Regions from separate parts of the Chryseobacterium subflavum genome, predicted to be linked through region 2. Evidence: riboswitches for the same ligand, from Rfam matches in the RefSeq annotation. Region 2 holds a riboswitch; each other region holds the start of a gene.
The links. A riboswitch is a leader RNA that binds a small molecule or an ion and turns the genes downstream of it on or off. The one in region 2 is predicted to bind S-adenosylmethionine.
Positions count from the first base shown of each region.

Region 1 (3,286 bases), 150 kb from region 2:
GGCTTCCGGATATCGTCTGATACTCATAATGATAAAACTCCTGTCCGGCTAGAATATTGAAATGATGCTGATTGAATTTTTTGTCATAGGTCAAGATATTACTGGTTGTATAAGATAATGTCCGTGAATTTGTCTTGGTCACTGAACCTCCGATTTCACTACCTTCCCCAAGTAACGGATTTGAATAATAATGGCCATTATAATTTACCAAGTCAATTGAAAAACTGGATTTAAATTTTAATTCCGGTAAGAAGGTAAAATCCAAATACCCTTTTCCTGAAAAGTTATCTTCCCTGTTTTCATTTTTGTCTAATGGCAAAGTTGCTGCTGCATTTTGATTTTGCAAAGCACTTGTCGGCCTGTACTTTCCGAAGTCGTAAATTGTATTTCCGTTAGCATCAAGCTTATAGCTTCCGTCAGGATTTCTTTCATAGTATGGATAAAAAGAAGGAATTACTCTGGATGCATTAATAATATTATCAGTTCTTGAATCGGAAGATGGTGGTGCCTCCTGAAGACTATTGGTATAGCTAAGGTTTGCTCCAACTGTTAACCATTTTTTCACTTCATTATTAATCTTCAATCTCGTACTGTATTTTGTAAATCCGGATCCTATGGCAATACCCTTATCATCAAGATATCCCAATGAGAAAAAGTAGTTTCCTTTTTCATTTCCGCCACTAAAATCAAGATCAACCTGGTTTCTTGAGGCCACTCTTTGTAGTATATCCCTCCAGTCATCATTCCATAAAGGCCTTGCTCCAGGCAGCAGTTTTCCATCTGTCCCTACCGGTTTTGCATAGTTAGAACCATATGGATTGATGCCCAGGTTATTCACAAGATTATCTGTGGCCATTTGTGCTGCCTGTTGTGCTGAAACCTGTGCTGATTTATAACCATTTCTCATTGCTTCCCAATATAATTGAAAATACTGGTCCGTGGTAACCTGTTCATAGTCCTTTACAGCCCTGCTGGAAAATCCCTGACTGATATTAAAATTGATTCGTGATTCTCCTTTTTTCCCTGACTTTGTAGTCACAATAATCACTCCGTTAGCACCTCTTGATCCATACAGAGAGCTTGCCGTAGCATCTTTCAAAACACTAATTGATTCTATATCATTTGGGCTGATAGAATTGATATTTCCATCAAAAGGAATTCCATCCACCACGAATAAAGGATTACTTGAGGCACTAATAGATCCGATCCCCCTGATACGGATTGTTGCCGTAGCACCCGGTTGGCCTGAAGCACTTACTGCCTGCAATCCCGCTACCTGCCCTTCCAAAGCTTTTGTAATATTGGTTACCGGCCGATTATTAATCTTTTCGCTGGAGATCGTCGCTACAGAACCTGTGTAACTCGTCTTTTTCGCTTTACCGTAAGCTACTACAACGACTTCATCAATATCTTTTTCCCTAAGCGTATCTTTCTTCTGCTTTATCTCCTGCCCATTAACACTAATAATGCCTAAGAAAAACAAAGCACCGGGTGAAATCCAAACACCAGCTTTGAATAAATTTTTACTAACCATAATCAATTTTATTTGTTAAATATTAAAAAAATACCCTTTGCGGAAAACACAGCAAAGGGCATCAAGAAATTGATTTAACCAAATGCTTATTTTTCCTTAAAAGGCTGAATGTAACACCTTGCATCATGCAGGTTGTTAAGACTTCGTAGGGTCAGTTCCCTCCATCTTTCTTTATAAGCCGATCGAAATATGGATGCAAATCTAAAAACAATTAGTCTATAAAACAAGTAGACTAATTTATTTTTTATTTTAAATTCTCAAAAATTAACTTAATTTTCACTTAAAACACCTGTTAATAAACCATTAGAGAAAATGTTAAATTTTTAAACATGAGAAATATCATTAAAAATAATGTAAAACATCTTCTTCAAATAAAACCCGTAAAATATCCGCACTAATCGAAAAAAACTTTTTAATTTTATGTTATGAAAATTTTAATCATAAACGGACCGAATCTAAATCTGTTGGGTACAAGAGAACCTGAAATTTATGGAATAATTTCAATGGATGAATATTTGGAAAAACTAAAAGATGAATTCCTTTCTTACGAACTGAACTATTATCAATCGAATATTGAAGGAGAATTAATTAACAGACTTCAGGAAGATGATTTTGATGCTGTTATTATCAATCCGGGGGCTTTTACTCATTACTCTTATGCGATAGCCGACTGTTTAAAGAATATACAGAAACCTAAGATTGAAGTACATATCAGCAATATTTATAAAAGAGAAGAATTCCGGCAAAAGTCAGTAACAGCGGCTCACACAGATGCTGTATTATCCGGCTTTGGAATGAAAGGATACAGACTGGCTTTATTAAGCTTTTAGGATGTTTTAATACATAAAAAAGCCTCATCAATGATGAGGCTTTTCTTTTTTTATATTGTTTGTTCTTGTAATTGAGGTCCGGAAGCAACCAGCTTTTTCCCCTCTTCAGTGTTACAATACTGTTCAAAATTCTTAATATATCTTGATGCTAAGTCTTTAGCCTTCTCTTCCCACTCTGAAGCATCACTGTATGTATGTCTTGGATCCAGAATGCCTTCTGAAACATTGGGTAAAGAAGTAGGAATTTCCAAGTTCATAATAGGTACTTGTGCCTTAGGAGCGTTCTCAATAGATCCATCAATTATTGCATCAATAATGGCTCTTGTATCTTTTAATGAGATTCTTTTTCCTGTACCGTTCCATCCTGTATTTACCAAATAAGCTTTTGCTCCATGTTCTTTCATTTTACCAATCAAGGTTTTAGAGTACATGGTAGGATGTAACGTAAGAAATGCCTCACCAAAAGCCGGAGAGAATGAAGGTTCTGGAGAAGTAATTCCTCTTTCAGTTCCTGCTAATTTAGAAGTATATCCACATAAAAAGTGGTATTGAGCCTGATTTTCATCTAAAATTGAAACCGGAGGTAATACTCCGAATGCATCAGCTGAAAGATAAACAATCTTCTTAGCATGCCCAGCTTTAGAAGGCAGTACAATTTTGTTAATATGGTAAATCGGATAAGAAACTCTCGTGTTTTCAGTGATTGAATTATCAGTATAATCAGAAACACCATTATTTACAACAACATTTTCAAGAAGAGCATCTCTTTTAATTGCTCTGAAAATGTCCGGTTCTTTTTCTTCCGATAAGTCAATTACTTTTGCATAGCAACCTCCCTCATAGTTGAAAACTCCATTGTTATCCCAACCGTGTTCATCGTCACCAATAAGATATCTTTTAGGATCAGCGGATAAAGTTGTTT
Region 1 is NZ_JBVTMR010000002.1:755,964-759,249, reverse strand. Features, by position in the region: gene AC0INN_RS12755 (SusC/RagA family TonB-linked outer membrane protein) at 1-1,534, opposite strand, end outside; SAM riboswitch class I at 1,618-1,714, opposite strand; gene AC0INN_RS12750 (type II 3-dehydroquinate dehydratase) at 1,960-2,364, shown strand; gene pckA (phosphoenolpyruvate carboxykinase (ATP)) at 2,415-3,286, opposite strand, start outside.
Region 1: linked by a shared signal. The riboswitch ahead of AC0INN_RS12755 (SusC/RagA family TonB-linked outer membrane protein) and the one ahead of AC0INN_RS13470 (alpha/beta fold hydrolase) in region 2 are both predicted to bind S-adenosylmethionine.

Region 2 (3,286 bases):
TATCTTAGTTTACGATATTCTTCTATTGGAAGGGTATTGAAAATCTTGTTGGAAGATACAAGATCAAATCCGTTCTCAGCTAAAGCATGATAATTCTTAACAAAATCCTTACTCGCCGTATTATCAACCACAATAAGATTCTCCAGCTGATTCTCTCTGGAGAAACTGATCAGTTCATCAACATTGGAAGGGTTTTCAGCAACTAAAACCTCATCATTCCAATTATGACCAAAACCTTTTTTATTGAATGCTATTTTTCTTGAATTAGCAACAGCCACTACTTTAAGATCTATTTTTTTCCGTCTCTTAATTTCTTCGGAAGATTCCAATACCTGGTCAATCAGAGTTTTACCCACATTCCCATGTCCAATGATTGCAAGATGAACGGTTTTAGGTTTTTTGGATATTTCAGATTCAATGATATTCTTAGTTTTCTCATCCTGAGAAGAGGTAACTACAATATTTACTCTTTTTTCACTTGCTATCTGATTCAGAAGCAAAGGAAAAACATTATTTCTTGCCAGTTCCGCCAGTATTTTATTAAAATCTTCAGCTACAAACCCCAGAACTGAAACGTTATTAATACTATAAATCTGAGATACTGCTCCTGATTTCCTTTCCGCTTCAAATTCCTCAATCAGACAATTAACCGCATTTTCAGAATCGTTTTCGTGAACCAAAATTGATATTCCGTTTTCTATAGCCTGTTGTGAGATCACTCCTACACTAATCCTGGCTAAAGTAAGTGCTTTAAAAATTCTACCGTCAATACCGATTTCCCCTAAGAAATCTTCTCCTTCAAATTTGATGATTGATCTGTTCTTTAAAAATTTTATTTCGTTAACATTTTTCATCTGTTCATTCTTTATTGTTTAGCTTTATTACAGGTTTCTTGTAATTGTTCAGTTTCTTTCTGTAATAAAATGGTTTTAATGATATTATTTAATTGTTTGTATTCCATTAGGAAGGCATCATGCCCGTGAACTGAGGTGATCTCGTGATAAGAAACATCCTTTTTTTTACCTTTCAGTTTTTCAAAACACATCCGGATTTCGGAAGCAGGAAAGAACAAATCTGTATCAACGGAGATCAAGTGCATTCGTGCCTGTACATTCTCCAGCCTTTCTTCCTCGGCATTAATGTTCATCAGCAAATGATTCATCAGTTGATAAGATTTTAAACTAAATCTTTCATTAAGAGCTTTTCCGTGATATTCAAGCCAATCTTCCGATTCAAGCTTATTTTTTGCGGTATTGTATTTATTTTGAAATCTGTCGTTTAAAGATTGTGGGGTTCTATAACATAGCATTGCATGGATTCTTGCCTTTTGTAACGGAGCGTCATTTCCATTTAATAAAAATTTCTGAACCATACATTGCGCATGCAGCCAATCATGAGTTCTGAAATCACAGGCAATGGGAATAAATACTTCTGCAAGTTCCGGGCGTTTAACCAGCATTTCCCATCCTATTCCTCCACCAAGAGAACCTCCGATAATCGCATATAGACTTTTAATGTTAAGTAATTCTAGCCCTTTTAAAAATATGCCTGCAATATCCGAAGGAGTAAACTCTTCATATTCTTCAATTAAAAAATCATCGTAACCATTTCCGGGAATATTGAAACACAAAACCGTATAGACATTGGTATCAACCACCTGGCCATCTCCTACTAATTGCTTCCACCAGCCATTTGTTCCCGATACATTGGAATTTCCCGTTAAAGCATGGTTGATTAAAATAACAGGTGCTGAAAACAGCTCTTTCCCGAAGGTCTGATAGCTCAACGGGATATTGCATTCCTTTCCGGAATTAGTTTGATACGAAAGATTAATATGTTTTAGTTCTGTTTTCAATTCTATTATACATTATTTATAATACAATTGAAAATGCCACAGGAAATGGCTGAAAAACTCAGTAAGTTATCTGTCCAAAAAATAATTTGGTAGAACGTAGCACCTTCTTCGCTTGCGCAAAGGGTTGCTAAGGTTTCATCGGGTCTAATCCCTCAACCTTTCTTGATAACATTTTCAATATTTGAATGATCGAATGGTGCAAAGATATAACATTTTATTTAATTTTTTCATGAAAAAAATAATTTATTCTGAAAATCCCTGTAATCATTATAGTTACAAGGATGTATTAAGAATTATTCAGATAGAAAAAATTGGAATTATTTTTCAAAAAAATTACCTTCGTAGTGAAAAATGATGAACTATGACTGCAGAAAAACAAAGATTACAGGATATAAAATGGAAAAACTGGGGGCCTTATGTAAGCAACAGACAATGGGGTAATGTTCGTGAGGATTATAGTCCCAATGGCAATGCGTGGAATTTCACCAATCATGATAAAGCTGAAAGTTATGCCTACCGTTGGGGTGAAGAAGGGATTGCCGGAATATCGGACACCAAACAGCTTTTTTGTTTCGCTCTTTCATTTTGGAACAAAAAGGACAAAATGATCAAAGAACGTTTTTTCGGATTGAGTAATCCCCAGGGCAATCATGGTGAAGATATCAAAGAGATCTTTTACTATCTGGACAACACGCCTACCCATAGTTATATGAAGATGGTGTATAAATATCCGATCCATGAATTTCCTTATGATCACCTGCTATCTGAAAACGGCAGACGAAGCAAAAAGGAAGCTGAATTTGAAATCTTTGATACCGGAATCTTTGATAATGATGAATATTTTGATATTTTCATCGAATACTGTAAAGCAGATGCTGAAGATTTTTTAGTCCGTATCACAGTTTGTAACAGGAGCCAAAACGACGCACCTATTGTTGTTGCTCCAACAGCCTGGTTCCGTAACAACTGGAAATGGGGATATAATACTTATAAAGGTCAGCTAAACGCCTCATACAACGGTTGTATTGATATTAACCATGATAGTATTTCCATCAAAAAATTCTATTCAAGAAATACCGGTGCCAAAAGTCTCTTTTGTGATAATGAAACCAATACACCTAAATTATACGGAGCTCCTTTAACAGATAACACCTATTTCAAGGATGGTATAAACGATCACATTATTCATAACTCCAATACCGTTAATCCGGAAAAAAGAGGTTCAAAAGCCGCTTTTGTGATTGAAGAAATTATTGGTGGGGGACAATCAAAAACCTTTGATTTCAGGTTGGCGCCAAACGACACCGATGAACCATTTCATCATTTTGATGAGATTTTCAACACCCGGATTGCTGAGGCCAACGAATTCTATGAAGAAGTTCAGCACGATGTAACGAATGATGATGAAAGAAATGTTCAACGTCAGGCGTT
Region 2 is NZ_JBVTMR010000002.1:905,199-908,484, reverse strand. Features, by position in the region: gene AC0INN_RS13475 (ACT domain-containing protein) at 1-854, opposite strand, end outside; gene AC0INN_RS13470 (alpha/beta fold hydrolase) at 866-1,855, opposite strand; SAM riboswitch class I at 1,919-2,027, opposite strand; gene AC0INN_RS13465 (MGH1-like glycoside hydrolase domain-containing protein) at 2,217-3,286, shown strand, end outside.

Region 3 (3,286 bases), 810 kb from region 2:
GGCTGATCTTCTTGTTATAGTTTGCTGAAACAGAAACCTGATTCATAAAGCTGTACTGAACGCTTGCATTTGGAAATAATTTAAACTTATTAAAAGGGATCAGATTTTTCTGAACTATTGCACCGGTACTGTCAATCACCCTTGTAATTCCAGAGATGTCATAATTTTCAGCCCTTGATCCTAATGTGAAATCGAATTTTTTCAATTTAGCCTGGAACTCAAGATAGGTGGAAGCGGTCTGTCGTTGATAGTCCAGATTGGTCAAACCTCTGCTTTGGGTATCGAAGTTTTGTTTTTCATATAATCCACCGAAACTTACCTTTCCTCCATCAAGGATCTTGATTGGTTGCGAATAATCCACTTTAAAATTAGCAATTCTCATGTCAGATTCATTGTTCAGTAAAAGGCCATCCGAAAACCTTGGAAAGTTTTCGTTAGGATTGATGTAACTGATATCTCTGAAAATATTATTCTGATCAAATTTACTCGTTGATTTGGTATATCCGAACTGGAAATCCAGTTTTTGAGATTTATCACTAAAGCGTTTCTGATAGGTTATTACCGCTTCCTGTCTCAAATTATTCGTGTAAGCGGCATCAAATGCATGAAAATATCCTTCCCTGATACTGTCTTTAACAGGAATGTACGGTAGGTCAGCAAAACCGTTACTATCTGTGTAATTGCTGTTTTTATTATGATAGATATCGTAATTTAATAATAATCTGTCCTGTCCCAGATCAAATGTTAAGCCCGATTTCGCGAAATAACCACGGCCGATTCTATCCGTATTGCTTAATAATAAATCATTTTGATTCGAATTCAGCATACTTTCCCGATAGTTCTGTCCGATGTTCAGCTGCCATCCGAAATATTTATTACGGGCGTTTAAATTTAAAGAGTTGCTGGTTCTGCTTCTCAACTTACCGTAGTTGGTAAATGAATAATTTCCTGAATAAGTTGCCGTAAGATATTTATTGGCATTTTTGTTCGTAATGATATTCATAATTGCACCCCCGGAAGTTGCCGGGAATTCAGCGCCAGGTTGAGTGATCACTTCAATTCGGTCTACAGAATTGGCAGGCATCCCTTCCAAAAATGAATTGAGTTCATTGGAAGTAATGTTTAAAGGGCGTCCGTTAAGATAAACATCAAGGATCTTTCCCTGATACATCATACCGGCAATATCAGTAGACACCAGACCCGGAAGTTTTTTGATACCCTCTAAAACATTTCCGTTGTTCAGCTGGGGCTGTTCTGAAAAATCAAAAATAGTCCGGTCTGCTTTTTGTTCAACGGCTTTTTTAGTTTTGGTAATTACAACCCCTTCGATCTGCTTTTCCTTGACCTGGTTGTTGGTTTTTTCCTGAGCCTTTGTGACAATAATGCTTAAGGAAAATAAAACGAGTACAATTTTTTTCATAATGGTTTTTACTACTACTCAGTTAGACGTTTAAAATAAAAAAATGTTACAAGGAAAGTTTTTAGAGGGTTGTTTTATTCCATGAAATACCTCACAATAGAATATAATCATATTGCATCATCATACGGCTTGGTTTTGCGATTGATTTAAAAATTTTACAAATTATTTTTTTATTTGTAAAATAGTTATATCTTTGCCTCACAATTATCAAGAATCTCATAGATGGGATAGCAACCTGCAAAACAAGCAAGGTGCTGAAATAGATAAGCCGGCAAGCTCCGGAAAAAATGTTTTTCTATTCATTCCCATCTTACAATTTTTGTTTAAAATTTAAAATCAATGTTTAAGAACAGGGAAAATTACAGCACAATGAATTTGACTTTTTGCCCGGCAGATATCGAAGCAAAGCTTCTGTATGCTGGTGATCACTCATGGCATTTCGTGATGTGTATGTGTTGTTGTTCTTAGCCTCTGGTTTCTATTAACTAATAAAACCGTTTATCATTTTTCTTTTAGCCTTGTGTTTTCAAGGTTACAGGATACTTTTTGCTTAAAATTTTAAGCAAACAAAAAAATTATAACAAAAATTTAAAAATAAAACACATGCGCCATTTTAAAAATAGAAGTATCATTGCTTCGGCCACTTTAATTTCGACGTTTTACTTCGCCCAGTCTGATACTCTAAAATCAAAAAAAATCGATGAGGTTGTTCTTCTCGGTTCAAGAGGATCAGGTAGATCATTAACAGATACTCCGGTTCCGGTAGACGTTATTAACATTTCAAAAATATTGAAACAAAGCCCGGTTAATAATATAAGCCAGGCTCTAAACTATATTGTCCCTTCTTTTTCCTCCACATCGCATACTGTAAATGACGGGACGGATTTTGTGGATCCTGCACAATTGAGGGGTTTAGGTCCCGATCAGGTTTTAGTTTTACTTAATGGGAAAAGAAGGCATCAGTCTTCACTCATCAATGTAACCCTTACACCAGGTAGGGGTTCGGTGGGAACAGATCTTAATGCGATTCCTGCTTTTGCTTTGGATAAAATTGAAGTGCTTCGGGATGGTGCTTCTGCACAATACGGATCTGATGCTATTGCAGGAGTTGTCAATTTAGGTCTTAAAAAAAGATTGGGGTTATCCGGTCAGTTATTTTTGGGAGGATATGCTTCACCGGTTACCAACAATTTTTCCGGTGGACTGGATGGAGAAACCATCTCTTTAGACCTGAATTATGGATTCAAACTTGGAAAACAGGGTTTCTTCAATATTACCACATCAACACAATACCGGGATCCTTATTCCCGAGCTGGTGTGAGGAATGGCGATATATACAATGCCTATAATGCTATTAACTACAGGGCTGCTCAAGATGGGATAGATATAGACGGGCTTTATAAGAATATAAATAATACTTCCAATAGCCAGCAAATTATCAATACGATTAAACAATATGCAACAAAAGTAAATTATTTTTCATCTGATTTACAGAATAAAATTGCAAACGCCAATAACATTTCAACTTTACAGGGTTTATTAGGAGGGGATGTTACCAATGATGAACTTGCATATAGAGGACTTCAACGGAAAGACTTCAGTATCAGGGCAGGACAGTCGAAACTACAATCAGCCCAGGTATATTATAATTCGGAAATTCCGATTAATGATGACTGGAAGGTGTATTCTTTTGGAGGATATAGCTACAGGCTGGGGAATGCCGGAGGTTTTTTCCGTTTGCCTAATACCGAGAGAAATATCAATTTTATAACACCCAACGGATATCTGCCACAGATTGAGTCTACCATTAATGATTATTCATATGCAGCTGGGATCAAAGGAAAATGGAATGACTGGAATATAGAT
Region 3 is NZ_JBVTMR010000002.1:98,225-101,510, reverse strand. Features, by position in the region: gene AC0INN_RS09720 (outer membrane beta-barrel family protein) at 1-1,420, opposite strand, end outside; SAM-I-IV-variant riboswitch at 1,620-1,718, shown strand; gene AC0INN_RS09715 (TonB-dependent receptor plug domain-containing protein) at 2,024-3,286, shown strand, end outside.
Region 3: linked by a shared signal. The riboswitch ahead of AC0INN_RS09715 (TonB-dependent receptor plug domain-containing protein) and the one ahead of AC0INN_RS13470 (alpha/beta fold hydrolase) in region 2 are both predicted to bind S-adenosylmethionine.